2 regions of the Roseixanthobacter liquoris genome follow, and region 1 is predicted to be linked to the other one. Evidence: riboswitches for the same ligand, from Rfam matches in the RefSeq annotation. Region 1 holds a riboswitch; the other holds the start of a gene.

Region 1 (7,358 bases):
AGAGTATTTTCGCGCGAAGCGGACACCGCTTCGCGTAAAGAAAATGCGCTAATGCAATGGGTTAGAGATTTTCATCGCTTCTACGAAACGATGAAATCCTTTAGGCGGCCGCAAGGCCGGTGCGGGCCACGGCCGGCCGGGCAGAAAGGCGAATCCATGCGCCTGCGACCGCCAGCAGCAGGAAGCCGATGGGTCCATGGGGGCTGGCGTGGGCGGTCTGGATCTCCCAGCCGAACGCCACCAGCAGAACCAGCGCCGGCCAGGGCGCCCGCCGGGTCAGATGCAGGGCGACGGCGGCGCAGAGCGCGGCCAGGAAGATGGTCCACGAGCCGGACAGGCTGATGAAGGAGCCCACCCCGCCCACCCAGGGGTCGGTCCAGTTCCGGTTCAGCAGGGCGATCGCACCCTGGGCCTGCTCGGCGCTCAGCGTTCCGTCCAGGCGCATGGCATCGATATTGAGCATGCTGCGGCCGAGCCCGATTCCGCCAATGGAATCAAGCGCCGTATAGGTGATAAGAAACAGGAAGGTGGCGATGCGGGACAGCCACGCCAGAAGGCAGGCGACGCCCTCTTCGATACCGCTCACCGCCATCCAGAGCCCCACGGACACCAGGCCGAGCATCGGCAGCTGGATCATATGCATGGTGAACCACCAGTGCGGTCCGAAATAGCCGAGCGCCCAATAGCGCGGGTCGAACGGCTGGGACGTGCACAAATAGGCATACATGCCTGGATCGGTGGTGAAGCCCGCCGGGTGGAAAAGCTCCATGCCGGCGAGAATGAGAGGCGCCACGACCAGGCACGCCCACCACAGGATTCCCTTGATCTTCTTGTCCATGCCCGCCCCCCTGCGATCCCCGTTCAAGCTTAGCCCATCGGGCGGCCGGCCGAAACGGATCGCGGGAGCGCGTTATCGGGCGAGCGTGGACTGGGGCGCCGGCGCCTTCGCCCCGGTCGGCTTGCCCGCACGGGTCGCCTTCGCCGGCGGGAACGCGACCTGCCGCACCGCCGCCGCCAGCGCCAGCGAAAGGCCGGCGATCAGCACCCATCCGGCAGGGCTAACCCCCAGCTGCGGCTGAAAATTCGCAGTCGCCACCAGCCAGGGATCGACGCCGGTCAGAAGGCCGTACCAGGCGATTTCGCCGAGCCCGGTCAGCACGGCGCCGACCACCGCAACGCCGGCAAAGGCCAAGGGCCCCACGCGGTTCGTGAAATGGAAGACGATGCGATAGACGAACAGCACGATCAGCAGGCCGCCCATCATGACGGCCTCGGTCACATCCAGCTTCGACTGGATGAGGAAATGCGCGATGGCAAGGATCGCAATGGCATAGACGCTGGCGTGTAAGGCATTCCAGCGCTTTGCCCCCATGCGGCGGATGACGCGGTCAAACGAGGTTCCCCCCAGCGCCAGCAGCAGGGCAACGGCCACGGCGCCGATGGTCAAATAGAATCGCAAGACGATTTCACGCCCCGCCGCCGTAAAGCTATACCCTTGATCCACAACGAACAATCCGAGATGGAGCACGGCATAGAACAGGGCCGCGAGGCCGAGATTGCGGCGCGCCAGGACCAGTTTCGGCCAATGGAACAGGCGCCGGACCGGGGTGACGGCGAGGCTCAGGAGCAGGAAACGCACCGCCCACAGGCCGGTGAAATGGATCGCCGCCGCGACCGGCCGGCCGCCGAGATCACCGGCCAGAGCCCAGCCCGCGAGCCAGAGTACGGGGATCGCCGCCCCAAGAAGAGTGAGCGTCAGTTCCGGGCTGAACTTGCCGTTGCGTTCGTGAAACAGGGCCATGGGGCGTATTCTCTCGCTGTCGCCCAAGTTACGCAAAGCCCGGCGCCGAAGTTACGGCCGCGCGTTACACAAGGGCGTGAGGCCCCACATCATACGGCCACCGGTGCCTTGATGGCCGGATGGGGATTATAATCCTCGATCGCCACATCCTCATAGCGAAACGCAAAGATGTCGCGCACCTGCGGGTTCAGCACCAGACGCGGCAGGGGGCGCGGGGCGCGGGTCAATTGCTCTCGCGCCTGCTCCATATGGTTGGAATAAAGGTGAGCGTCGCCCAGCGTGTGAATGAATTCGCCAGCTTTGAGCCCCGTTACCTGCGCCGCCATCGCGGCCAGCAGGGCATAGGAGGCGATATTGAAAGGAACGCCGAGGAAAACGTCCGCCGACCGCTGGTACAGCTGGCAGGAGAGCTTGCCGTCCGCCACATAGAACTGGAACAGGCAATGACAGGGCGGCAGCGCCATCTTCGGCACATCGGCCGGGTTCCATGCGGTTACGATGAGGCGCCGGGAATCCGGAGTGCGCTTGATGTCGGAAACAACCTGGGCGATCTGGTCGATCACGCCGCCTTCCGGGGTCGGCCAGGACCGCCACTGATGGCCGTAGACGGGGCCAAGATCGCCGTTCGCGTCCGCCCATTCGTCCCAGATGGAAACGCCGTTTTCCTTGAGATATCTGATATTTGTGTCGCCCGCCAGAAACCACAGCAGCTCGTGGACGATGGATTTCAGATGCAGCTTCTTGGTGGTGACCAAGGGGAAGCCATCGGCCAGGTCGAACCGCATCTGGTGGCCGAACACGGAGAGCGTGCCGGTGCCGGTGCGATCTTCCTTGCGGACGCCTTCGGCCAGAATGCGCAGAAGAAGGTCGTGGTACTGGCGCATCTCAGCCCTTCTCCGTCCGAATTCCGCGCTTCTCCGCGAGATTTAGGCACTCCACCAGGAAAAGTCATGGCCGCAGGCTGCAAAGCCGCCTCCGGACCCACACAAATCCGTGTTGCGACGCACCGCGACATCGCTGCACCGCAGCGTTGACATGGATCAATCCCCTGCCCACTGTGGACGCATTCCAAGGGGAGCCCCGCGAGGGGGCTGAGAGATCGCCTTCCGGATCGGTCGTCACGACCGCCGGCGCCGCGATGACCCTTCGAACCTGATCCGGGTCATGCCGGCGAAGGGATCGGAATAGGCGCGCCGGGATTCGCATGCGAATCGCTCTGCGGGCCCCCCGTCTCCTAAGCTCGAATCCCCGGATCTCATTTGAAGCGCGAGCTTGAAGGAGATCCGTATGCTCGACGAAGCCTCCACCTCATCCCTGAAGGTGACGACAGGCCCCCTGCTCCAGTCCCGCAAGGTGTTCGTTCCCGCCACCCGTCCCGACGTCCAGGTGGCGATGCGGGAGATCAGCCTGTCCGATCCCGCCGAACGCCCGGTGCGGGTCTATGACACCTCCGGCCCCTATACCGATCCCGCGGCGCTGATCGACCTCACCAAGGGCCTCGCCGAGCTGCGCCGCGGCTGGGTGCTCGAACGCGGCGATGTCGAGGAAGTGGAAGGCCGCGCGCAGAAGCCGGAGGACGATGGCCTGAAGCCGGGCCAGACCAGCCACCTACCGGCGTTCGACCGCACCGGCAGGAAGCCCCTGAAGGCCAAGCCGGGCAAGCGGCCGACCCAGATGGCCTATGCCCGCGCCGGCATCATCACCGCCGAGATGGAATATGTGGCCGCGCGCGAAAACCTCGCCCGCGCCAATGGCGGCGCCCACCCGCACCACAAGGCCATGGGCTTAGGCTCGGCCATCCCCACCGACATCACGGCCGAGTTCGTGCGCGAGGAAGTGGCGCGCGGCCGGGCCATCATCCCCAACAACATCAACCATCTCGAAACCGAGCCGATGGCCATCGGCCGGAACTTCCTGGTGAAGATCAACGCCAATATCGGCAATTCCGCCGTCACCTCGGGTGTTGCCGAGGAGGTGGACAAGCTGGTGTGGGCGATCCGCTGGGGCGGCGACACGGTCATGGACCTGTCCACCGGCAAGAACATCCACACCATCCGCGAATGGATCATCCGCAACTCCCCCGTCCCCATCGGCACGGTGCCGATCTACCAGGCGCTGGAGAAGGTGAACGGGGTCGCCGAGGACCTCACCTGGGAGATCTTCCGCGACACGGTGATCGAGCAGGCCGAGCAGGGCGTGGACTATATGACCGTCCATGCCGGGGTGCGCCTCGCCTATGTGCCGCTCACCGCCAACCGCGTCACCGGCATCGTCTCGCGCGGCGGCTCGATCATGGCCAAGTGGTGCCTCGCGCACCACAAGGAGAGCTTCCTCTACGATCATTTCGAGGAATTGTGCGAGATCTTCGCCCAATATGACGTCGCCTTCTCGCTCGGCGACGGCCTGCGTCCGGGCTCCATCGCGGATGCCAATGACGCGGCCCAGTTCGCCGAGCTGGAGACCCTGGGCGAGCTCACCGAGATTGCCTGGAAGCACGATTGCCAGGTGATGATCGAGGGGCCGGGCCATGTGCCGCTGCACCTCATCCGCGAGAATGTGGAAAAGCAGCTGAAGGTCTGCCACGAGGCCCCCTTCTATACGCTCGGGCCTTTGGTCACCGACATTTCCCCCGGCTACGACCACATCTCCTCGGCCATTGGCGCGGCCATGATCGGCTGGTTCGGCACCGCCATGCTCTGCTACGTGACGCCGAAGGAGCATCTCGGCCTGCCCAACCGCGACGATGTGAAGACGGGCGTCATCTCCTACAAGATCGCCGCCCATGCGGCGGATCTCGCGAAAGGCCATCCGGCCGCGCGCATCCGCGACGATGCGCTCTCCCGGGCCCGCTTCTCGTTCCGCTGGCGCGACCAGTTCGCGCTGTCGCTCGACCCGGAGACGGCGGAATCCTTCCACGACGAGACCTTGCCGGCGGAGGGCGCCAAGGTGGCGCATTTCTGCTCCATGTGCGGGCCGAAATTCTGCTCCATGAAGATTTCCCAGGAGCTGAAGATCGAGGCCGGCGACATCGCCCGCGCCGAAGCCGACAACCAGGCCGCGGCGGGCATGGCGGAAATGGCGCAGAAATTCCGCGACGGCGGCAGCAAGATCTACACGCCCGCGCCCGACGTCGCCGAACCGCCCGCGGCCTGAGCGCCCGCATCCGCAAAAGAAAACCCCGCCCTTCACAGGGCGGGGTCAAGACACGGAAAGTCGCCTTGCTCAGTCGAATGTTGCGCTCGTGGTATCAGATTTACGATTATAGCGAATCGTAATCTTGGCCACGCTGCAAAGATCGATATTTTTCCACACGGCGGAGGAGTCGTCGTCCGAATAGACCACCTTCAGGTCCCATTTGCACGCGTTCGTGTTGCGGCTGAACTTGATCGTCCAAGCATCGCCGTCTTCCAGAACATCCTTGCCGAGAACGTCTTCTTCCCAGTCGTCAGACTTCACGGGAGACACATAGACGTGGCTGATGTCATAGCCAGTTTTATTGACGAGCACGAAATCCTGTTTGCCGGCCGCATTCGCCGGTACCGCGATCATCAACAGACAGGACAAAGCAAAGCAGAGACCTGCGAACGTGTATTTCATTACCTCCACCCCCATAAAACCCTTAATCGGGTGAATTTTTTTAAGATTTTATTTGATCCCGTCAATCGTGACGCTTTGTCATATGGAAAAACTTGGATCTCATTCATGACGGCTGAGAGAGATGTGCGCGGCCGGCGACGCACCCATGGGTCGCACCCCGCGCAACAGGCGGCAGATCCAAATTCGGTCTACGGCGATGAGGCGCCGACGCGGCGCCTTCACCGCTGAGAGAAAGCTCAAAACGGCGCTGGACAATCCGCGCCGCCCCCCTTGAAATGCCGGAACGTCCCGAGTAGGTTCCGCGCTCTCTTCGGCGCCCCCGCGCGCCGGAGCTTCGCAGGTGTAGCTCAGTTGGTTAGAGCGCCGGTCTGTGGAACCGGAGGTCGGTGGTTCGAGCCCACCCACCTGTACCATTGCCAATCCCCACCATTTCTGCGCGCCGGTCTTGCGTCCCCTCCCCGTGCCCGAAGCGCGGGGCCGCGCTCGCATCCCGCCCCGCGCATCGCGCGCGGCGCTGGTGTATGAAACGGAGCATGGATTTCTCAACCCCCGCCGTCGCCCTCGCCGATTATGAAGCGCGCGCCGAACAGCGCATGAGCGAGAGCGCGCGCGCCTATGTGAACGGCGGCGCGGCGGACGAAATCTCCCTGCGGGAAAACCGCGCCGCCTTCTCCCGCATCAAGCTTCAGAACAGCGTGCTCGCGGACCTTTCCGGCGCCGAAACCCGCCTCTCCCTGCTGGGGGTGGCGCTGGAACATCCGATCCTGCTGGCGCCGGTGGCCTATCACCGGCTGGTCCAGCCGGAGGGCGAGATCGCCACCGTGATGGGCGCGGGCGCCGCCAAGGCCTTGACGGTGGTCAGCACCCAGGCCAGCGAGAGCCTGGAGCGCATCGCCGCCGCCGCCACCGGGCCGCTGTGGTTCCAGCTCTATATCCAGCACGACCGGGGCTTCACGGCCGATCTGGCGGCGCGCGCCAGGGCGGCCGGCTATCGCGCCCTGGTGGTGACGGTTGACGCGCCGGCGAGCCTGCGCAACCGCGAGCAGCGCGCCGGCTTCCGCCTGCCGCCCGGCATCGAGCCGGTAAACCTCTACGGCATGCGCGCCGGCCCGCCGGCCAACGCCGAGATCGGCCGCAGCCCCCTGTTTTCCGGCTTCCTGGAAGGCGCGCCCACCTGGCGCGACCTGGATTGGCTCGCCGGCCTCACCGATCTGCCGATCGTGCTGAAGGGCATTCTCAACCCCGCCGATGCCCGGCGGGCGGTGGAGGCGGGCGCGGCGGCCGTGATCGTCTCCAACCATGGCGGGCGCGCGCTCGACACGGTGCCCGCGACCATCGAGGCGCTGCCCCGCATCGCCGAGGCGGTGGCCGGCGCCCTGCCCCTGCTGCTGGACGGCGGCGTGCGGCGTGGCACCGATATCCTCAAGGCCCTGGCCCTGGGCGCGAGCGCGGTGCTCATCGGCCGGCCCTATATCCACGCCCTGGCGGTGGCGGGCGCCGCGGGCGTGGCGCACGCGGTTCACCTGCTGCGGGCGGAGCTGGAAGTCGCCATGGCGCTCACCGGCCGCGCCAGCCTGGCGCAGATCGATTCCGGCGTGCTCTGGCGGGCATGAACTGCCCCTCATCCCGGCGGCCGGCGCGGGCGCGCGGGACGGCGCACAAAGCCCGCCGAGGCGCGCAGGCTCATGTCCCGTTCCAGCATGGCATAGGCCACCAGCAGCGCCCGGACGGTCGCGCGCGCATCGCCCTCGCAGGCGGTGATGGCCTCATCGATATCCTGCTCGCTGACATCGAACGCGGCGAGGTCCGCGTCGGCGCGGCGGGATCGCGGGGAAGGACCGGGCTCAGGCTCTCGCGGCATGGGGCACCTCGTTGGATGAGCCCCAGGATTCCATAAGAACAAATCAGGAACAAGAAGAGTCTGGGATCATACCCGGCGGCGCCGGCGGAAAACCTCCGC
Region 2 (7,358 bases), 710 kb from region 1:
GCCTTCTCCCGCCGCACCCGGCGCCTGGAGGATGCGGCGCGGCAGGCGGCCGCGCGGCGCCAGCTGGAGGAACGCGTGGCCGAGCGCACCGCCGAGCTGAGCCGGGCCAACATCCGCCTGCATGGCGAGATGGAAGAGCGGGTGCGCACGCAAAGCGCGCTCGACGGCCTGAAGGACGACCTCGTGCAGGCGAGCAAGCTGGCGGTGCTGGGGCAGATCGCGGCTTCGGTGGCCCATGAGGTGAACCAGCCAGTCGCCGCGATCCGCACCTTCGCGGAAAATTCGGCGCTGTTCCTGGACCGCGGCGAAACCGAAGCGGCGCGCGCGAACCTCTCCACCATCGCCGCCCTCACCGACCGCATCGGCGTCATCACCGGGGAATTGCGCGCCTTCGCCCGCAAGGCGGAAGGCCGGCTGGAAGCGGTGCCGCTGCGTGCCACCATCGATGGGGCGCTGCTGCTGGTCGGCCATCGCCTCACCCAGCAGGCGGTCGACATTGAGATCGCGATCCCGGACGACGCCCTGTGCGTGACCGCCGAGCGGGTGCGCCTGGAGCAGGTGTTCGTCAACCTGCTGCAAAACGCGCTCGACGCGCTGGCCGGCCGAACGGACGGGGCGATCGTCCTCCATGCCGAAGCCGACACCGATCAGGTGCGCGTGGACGTCGCCGACAACGGCCCCGGCCTGCCGCCCAACGTGATGGAAGCCCTGTTCATGCCCTTCACCACCACCAAGGCGCAGGGCCTCGGGCTTGGCCTCGTGATCTCCCACGACATCGTCGCCGAATTCGGCGGCACCCTTACCGTCGAGAACCGCGACGGCGCGTGCTTCACCCTCACCTTGCCAAGGGCGCCCTGATGGACGTGGCCTTCATCGACGACGACGACATCCTGCGCGCCGCCAATGTCCAGGCGCTGATGCTGGCCGGCCTCTCCGTCGCGCCGTTCGCTTCCGGGGCCGCGGCGCTCGACGCCATCGACGCGGCGTTTCCCGGCGTCGTGGTGAGCGACGTGCGCATGCCGGGCATGGATGGCCTGGAACTCTTCCGCCGCCTGCGCAAGATCGATCCCGACCTGCCGGTGATCCTGATTACCGGCCACGGCGACATCGCCATGGCGGTCGATGCCATGCGCGAGGGCGCCTATGATTTTCTCGCCAAGCCCTATGCCGGCGAGCGCCTGCTCGGCGCGGTGCGGCACGCGCGCGAGAAGCGCCGCCTGGTGCTGGAGAACCGCGAGCTGCGGCGGCGCGCGGAAGCGGCCAGCGAGGACCTGCCTTTGCTCGGCGAGACCGCCGAAATGGCGCGCCTGCGGCAGACCCTGCGCCAGCTCGCCGACGCCGACGTCGACGTGCTGGTGGAAGGTGAGACCGGCAGCGGCAAGGAGGTGGTGGCCAATGCCCTGCACCGCCTCAGCCGGCGCGCCGCCCGCCCGTTCGTGGCGGTGAATTGCGGCGCCCTGCCGGAAAGCGTGATCGAGAGCGAACTCTTCGGCCATGAGGCCGGCGCCTTCACCGGCGCCCTGAAGAAGCGCGTGGGCCGGATTGAGCATGCCCACGGCGGCACGCTGTTCCTGGATGAGATCGAGGCCATGTCGCCGGCGCTCCAGGTCAAGCTGCTGCGCGTGCTGGAGGCGCGCGAGATCACTCCGCTCGGCACCAACGAGGTGCGCCGCGTGGACATCCGCGTGGTCGCCGCCGCCAAGGTCAATCTCCAGGCCCTGGTGCGGCAGGGCGGGTTCCGGGAAGACCTGTATTATCGCCTGCATGTGGCGACCCTGCACATTCCGCCGCTGCGCGAGCGGCGCGCCGACGTGGCGCTGCTGTTCGGCCATTTCCTCGCGCTCGCCTGCGCCAGGTTCCAGCGCGCCCCGGTGCAGATCGGCGACAGCGTGCGCCGCCATCTCGATACCCACGACTGGCCGGGCAATGTGCGCGAGCTGGTCCATTATACCGAGCGCGTCGCCCTGGGCCTCGTCGCAAATCCGGTCGCGCCGGCCGGTTCGGGCGACCGGGCGCCCCTGCCCGAGCGCATGGAGGCGTTCGAGGCCGGCGAAATCCGCGCGGCGCTGGCGGAAAGCTATGGCGACGTGCAGGCGGCGGTGAAGGCGCTCGGCATTCCCCGCAAGACCTTCTACGACAAGCTGCGCCGCCACGGCATCGATCAGGCCGCCTATCGGACCAGCCGCGGGCCGGCGCAATAGAGTGGATTCGCATCCCATGGCTCGGCGTCGCGTCGGAAGCGCGGCGCATCAGACTTCGGGAGCGCGTCCCGGCTTTCGCAAAACGAAGGCCCGCCCCTGGGGGCCGGTCTACCGGGTTTCGCCCGCGCCTTGCGCCCAGGCGCGGCAGAGGGCGCGCATTTCGCCTGCGGGATCGGCGGCGCGCATCACCGCGCCCATGACGGCAATCCCCGCCACCCCGGCCGCCCGGCACGGGACGAGCGTGTCCGGCTCGATCCCGCCGAGCGCGAGAACGGGAAGGGACGTCGCGGCGACACGCGCGCGCAGGCCCGCTTCGCCCAGCGCCGGCCCATATCCGGGCTTGGAGCGCGTTTCGAACGCGGGGCTGGCGATGAGATAGTCGAGGCACCCGGCGTCGGCCGCCGCCACCTCCGCGAGCCCGTGGGTGGACAGGCCGATGAGCGCACCCGCGCCGAGCCGCGCCCGCGCCCGCGCCGCATCCGCGCCGGCCGGCAGATGGACCCCGTCCACGCCCGCCTCCGCCGCAAGCTCGAACGCCCCATGCAGCGTGACGCGGCCGCCGAAGGGAACGGCGAGCGACAGCAGGACGCGCGCGAGCGCGATCTGCTCGGCCTGCGGCAAATCCTTCTCGCGCACGCTGATCCAGCGGCACCCGCCTTCCAGCGCCGCCGCCACCACTTGGGGCAGCGGCGCGCGCGCCTGGGTACGGTCGGTGATCAGCAGGATCGGCGGCTGCGGCAGCATGAACTCTCCCTGCCCGCAGACTAGCTCAAGCCCTCAGCTGCCGACGAGGCCGAATTCCGGGCTGGAGGCTTCCGCATGCAGCTTCTTGGGGATACGCCCCGACAGCCGGGCGAGCCGCCCGCCGTCCACGGCGTGGCGGAAAGCGGCGGCCATGCGCACCGGATCGTGCGCCTTGGAGACCGCCGTATTGAGCAGCACCGCCGCGCATCCGAGCTCCATGGCCAGCGCTGCGTCGGAGGCGGTGCCGATGCCGGCATCGAGCACCACCGGCACCGGAGAGCGGGCGCAGATGAGCTCGATCATGTGCGGATTGGCGATGCCGAGCCCGGTGCCGATCATGGAGCCGAGCGGCATGACGGTGGCGGCGCCGAGATCCGCCAGCTTCTGGCAGGTGACGGGATCGTCATTGCAATAGGGCAGCACGACGAAGCCGCGATTGACCAGGTCCTCGGTCGCCTTCAGCAGCTCTTCCACATTGGGATAGAGCAGCTCGCGATCGCCGATCACTTCCAGCTTCACCCAATTGGTCTCCAGCGCCTCGCGCGCGAGTTCCGCCGTGAGCACGGCGTCCTTCGCGGTCTGGCAGCCGGCGGTGTTGGGCAGGATATGGACCCGGCCGTTCAGCAGGTCGGTCAGGCTCTCCTCATAGCTCGCCAGGCTGATGCGGCGGATCGAGGCGGTGGCCATCTCCGCGCCCGAGGCGTCGAGCGCATCGAGGAACACCTTCTGGTTCGGATAGCCCGCCGTGCCCAGGAACAGGCGCGAATTGAAGCTGCGCCCGGCGATCACCAGCGGGTCGGCATTGGGGGCGGCGGTCAGGGAAGCATTCATGGTCATTCTCTTTGCCCGCGCATGCGGCGGGCGCTCGTCGGTGTCTGGCAGGGCGGATCAGCCGCCCTGCTGGCCTCTGTTTTGCGGGCGGCTCAGCCCCCCTGCCGGTCTTTGTTTTGCGAGCGGCTCAGCCGCCCTGCTGGTCTTTGTTTTGCGGGCGGCTCAGCCGCCCTGCTTGGCCTGGATGATTTCCACCGCGTCGCCCGCGGCGAGCTTGTGCTCGGCCCAGCGGGCGCGTGGCAGCACGGCGCCATTCAGCGCCACGGCGATGCCCTTGCGGGCGGCATCCACGCCCTTGTGGTCCAGAAGATCGGCGATGGTGGCGACCGCGAGCGTTTCCCGCGCGCCATTCACCTGGAGATCGAGCAGGGTTTCGGTGTCCATCATCCTCACTCCGCCGCCGCGCGCGGCGCGAAACGTTCGACGCCGAAGGGCGCGATGAGCGGGTCGGTCCGGCCCTCCAGCACCAGCGCGCAAATGCTGGAGGTGGTCACCGGCAGCAGCAGGATGCCGTTGCGGTGATGGCCGGTGGCATGGATCAAGCCTTCCACCTCGCTCGCGCCCAGGATCGGCGCATCGTCGCGGCTGCCGGGGCGGAAGCCGACCCATTGCTCGATGATGGTCAGTTCCTCGATGGTGGGCACGCAGCGCCACGCATGGGTGAGCAGCGCCAGCTGGCCGCCGGCGGTGAGATCGGTGTCGAAGCCCTTCTCCTCCACCGTCGCGCCGATGATGAGCCGCCCGTCCTTGCGCGGCACCATATAGGTGCCCGGTCCCCACAGCACATGGGTCAGAAGCGGGGCGGCCGGATCCATGCGCAGGGCCAGCATCTGCCCCTTGATGGGGCGCACCGGAAGCGGCGCGGCCGGGGCGATGGAGACGCCGCGCGACCAGGCGCCCGCCGCCAGGATCACGGTATCGGCGGGATGGAGGACACCATCGACCACGACGCCGCGCGCCTTGCCGTCGCGGGTTTCCACCCGCTCCACCTTGGCGTGTTCGTGCAGCACCGCGCCGGCCTTGAGCGCCGCCACCTTCAGGGCAGCCGCCGTCTGCCGGTTGTCGGCCTGGTGATCCTGCGGACACCAAAGCGCGCCGGCCAGTTTGGTGGCGAGGTGCGGTTCCTTGCGGCGCGCCTCGGCGGCGGTCAGCCATTCCACCGGCAGGCCGAGGCTCTTTTGAAAGGCGTGCTGGTGACGCAGCTTGGCGGCATCGTCGGCGGTGAGGGCCACCACCAAGGTGCCCTCCTCGCGCAGGCCCACATCCATGCCGCTGGCCGCCTCCAGATCCGCCGCGAAGGCGGGCCACAGCGTCTGGCTGGCGCGGTTGAGGGCGAGCAGCCCTTCCTCTCCCGGCTCGGCTTCCGCGCAGGCGGCAAGCATGCCGGCGGCCGCGTGGCTGGCGCCGGATCCGGCCAGGCCGGCGTCGAACAGCTCGACCTTGCATCCCGCCTGGGCGAGGCGCCAGCCGATGGCGAGGCCGATGACGCCGGCGCCGATGATGGCGATGCGCTGTCCCGCGGCATCGCTGCGGGCCGGCTCGACGTGCGAAGAAACACTATTCGGGAACGATAAGCGGGTGCTCATCGGCTCCTCCCTACGCTGGAATGACCCAGACAGGTTCGATGGGTATGATCTCAGCCGCGCGTGACGCGCGGCACCCCAGGCCGTCTGACAGTATCACCGCTTAGCGCCCCGGCGGCAAGGAAAACTCAAAAATTCGCATCGAAACGTCACGAAGCGATGCAACGCGTTTCGTCCCATAGCTTTTTCGCAGGCGTGCCGCAATTGCGGCGCGCCGCGCGCCGGGGGGCGAGCGACTTGCCGCCCGCGCGCGGGCTGTGGACGACGCGGATCGACGCCGCCTTGGCCCCTCGACTCACACGAATGTTCTTGTTATGTTCTTATCATGGCTTTGTCAGCGAGGGCAGGACGATGAAACTCTATTGGGCGCCCCACACCCGCGCCTTCCGGGCCCTGTGGCTGCTGGAAGAGGCCGGATTGCCCTATGAGCGCCAGCTGGTGCCGCTCGACGGGCCGTTCCTCGCCTCGCCGGAATTCCGCGCCATCAATCCCATGATGAAGGTGCCCGCCCTGGAGGATGGCGACGCGCGGATCGCCGAGAGCGGCGCCATCTGCCTCTATATCGCCGACAAGGCGCCGGATGCCCATCTTGCCCCCGCGATCGACGATCCGCGCCGGGGCCGCTATCTGCAATGGCTGTTCTGGGACGCGGCCTGCATGGAAGCGGCCTTCACCCAAAAGCTCGCCGGCGTGAACCTGCCGAGCCGGGCCGCCGGCTGGGGCAGTTTCGAGCGTGTCATGGACGTGCTGGAAGCGGCGCTCACGCCCGGCCCCTATCTGCTGGGAGAGCAGTTCACCGCCGCGGACGTGATGGTGGGCAGCAATGTCTGGTACGGGCTGACGCTTCTGAAGGTGATCGAGCCCCGGCCGGTTTTCACGGACTATGTGGCGCGCTGCGAAGCCCGGCCGGCGTTTCAGCGCGCCAATGCCATCGAGGCGGAAGCGCTCGCCGCCTGAGGCCGCGTGGCGTGCGCCCGCCCGCGCTCGGGGCGCAAGGGCCCCTCGTGTGAGCGCTCGGGGCGCGCAACGCGCCCGCTGCCAGACGCCCGCGGACGCGCTATAAGGCGGCCATGCTGCCTCTGCTTCCGCTCATCCGGCGCGTGCGCCACGGCCTCACCCTCGGTGTGCGCACCATCCTCATGGACGAGGCGCGCGGCGTGCTGCTGGTGCGCCATTCCTATACGCCCGGCTGGCATTTTCCCGGGGGCGGCGTGGATGTGGGCGAAACCACGGAAGAGGCGGCCCGGCGCGAGCTGATGGAGGAAGCGGCGGTCACCGCCGAGGGTCCGCTGGTGCTGCACGGCCTGTTCTTCAATCCCCGCGTCGGCGGGCGCGATCATGTGGCCTGCTATCTCGTGCCGCGCTTTTCCTTCGCGGCGCTGCCCGGCCCCAATCTGGAAATTCGCGAGGTGCGGTTCTTTCCGCGCGACGCCCTTCCCGAGGATGTCACCGCCGGCACCTTGCGCCGTCTCGCCGAGATCGAGACCGGCCAGCCACCGGATCCGCGCTGGTAGGCCTCCCGCCCCGCCCGTGCCCCGGGCCGGCACCAAAGCCTGTCCGCGACCCGCCGCCTTTCTCATTCGGGAGCTTTTCCGATGGACGTGACCTCCACCCCCTCCCCCGCCGTCGAAATCGCCGCCTTGCTGGATCGGCTCGGCGTCGCGCCGGATGTCCGCGCCGGCGGCACGCTTGCGGCCCGATCGCCGATCACCGGCGAACAGGTGGCCGCCCTCACGGAAACGCCCGACGTGGCGGCGGCGATCGGCGCCGCGCACAAAGCCTTTCTCGCCTGGCGCACCGTTCCCGCCCCGCGCCGGGGCGAACTGGTGCGCCTGCTGGGCGAAGAATTGCGCACCGCCAAGGCCGACCTCGGCCGGCTGGTGACGCTGGAAGCGGGCAAGATCCTCTCCGAGGGCCTGGGCGAAGTGCAGGAGATGATCGACATCTGCGACTTCGCCACCGGCCTGTCGCGCCAATTGCACGGGCTGACCATCACCAC

What was found. A riboswitch is a leader RNA that binds a small molecule or an ion and turns the genes downstream of it on or off. The one in region 1 is predicted to bind thiamine pyrophosphate.
Region 2: linked by a shared signal. The riboswitch ahead of thiO (glycine oxidase ThiO) and the one ahead of thiC (phosphomethylpyrimidine synthase ThiC) in region 1 are both predicted to bind thiamine pyrophosphate.

The regions. Positions count from the first base shown of each region.
Region 1 is NZ_CM195537.1:3,189,649-3,197,006, forward strand. It holds gene V5F84_RS14380 (hypothetical protein) at 101-838, opposite strand; gene V5F84_RS14385 (protein-methionine-sulfoxide reductase heme-binding subunit MsrQ) at 911-1,801, opposite strand; gene V5F84_RS14390 (thymidylate synthase) at 1,891-2,685, opposite strand; TPP riboswitch at 2,863-2,998, shown strand; gene thiC (phosphomethylpyrimidine synthase ThiC) at 3,089-4,954, shown strand; gene V5F84_RS14400 (hypothetical protein) at 5,024-5,398, opposite strand; tRNA gene V5F84_RS14405 (tRNA-His) at 5,735-5,811, shown strand; gene V5F84_RS14410 (alpha-hydroxy acid oxidase) at 5,932-7,011, shown strand; gene V5F84_RS14415 (hypothetical protein) at 7,020-7,259, opposite strand.
Region 2 is NZ_CM195537.1:3,901,810-3,909,167, forward strand. It holds gene V5F84_RS17670 (sensor histidine kinase) at 1-858, shown strand, start outside; gene V5F84_RS17675 (sigma-54-dependent transcriptional regulator) at 858-2,201, shown strand; gene V5F84_RS17680 (thiamine phosphate synthase) at 2,310-2,945, opposite strand; gene V5F84_RS17685 (thiazole synthase) at 2,979-3,776, opposite strand; gene thiS (sulfur carrier protein ThiS) at 3,939-4,163, opposite strand; gene thiO (glycine oxidase ThiO) at 4,166-5,362, opposite strand; TPP riboswitch at 5,351-5,450, opposite strand; gene V5F84_RS17700 (glutathione S-transferase family protein) at 5,711-6,316, shown strand; gene V5F84_RS17705 (NUDIX domain-containing protein) at 6,430-6,873, shown strand; gene amaB (L-piperidine-6-carboxylate dehydrogenase) at 6,955-7,358, shown strand, end outside.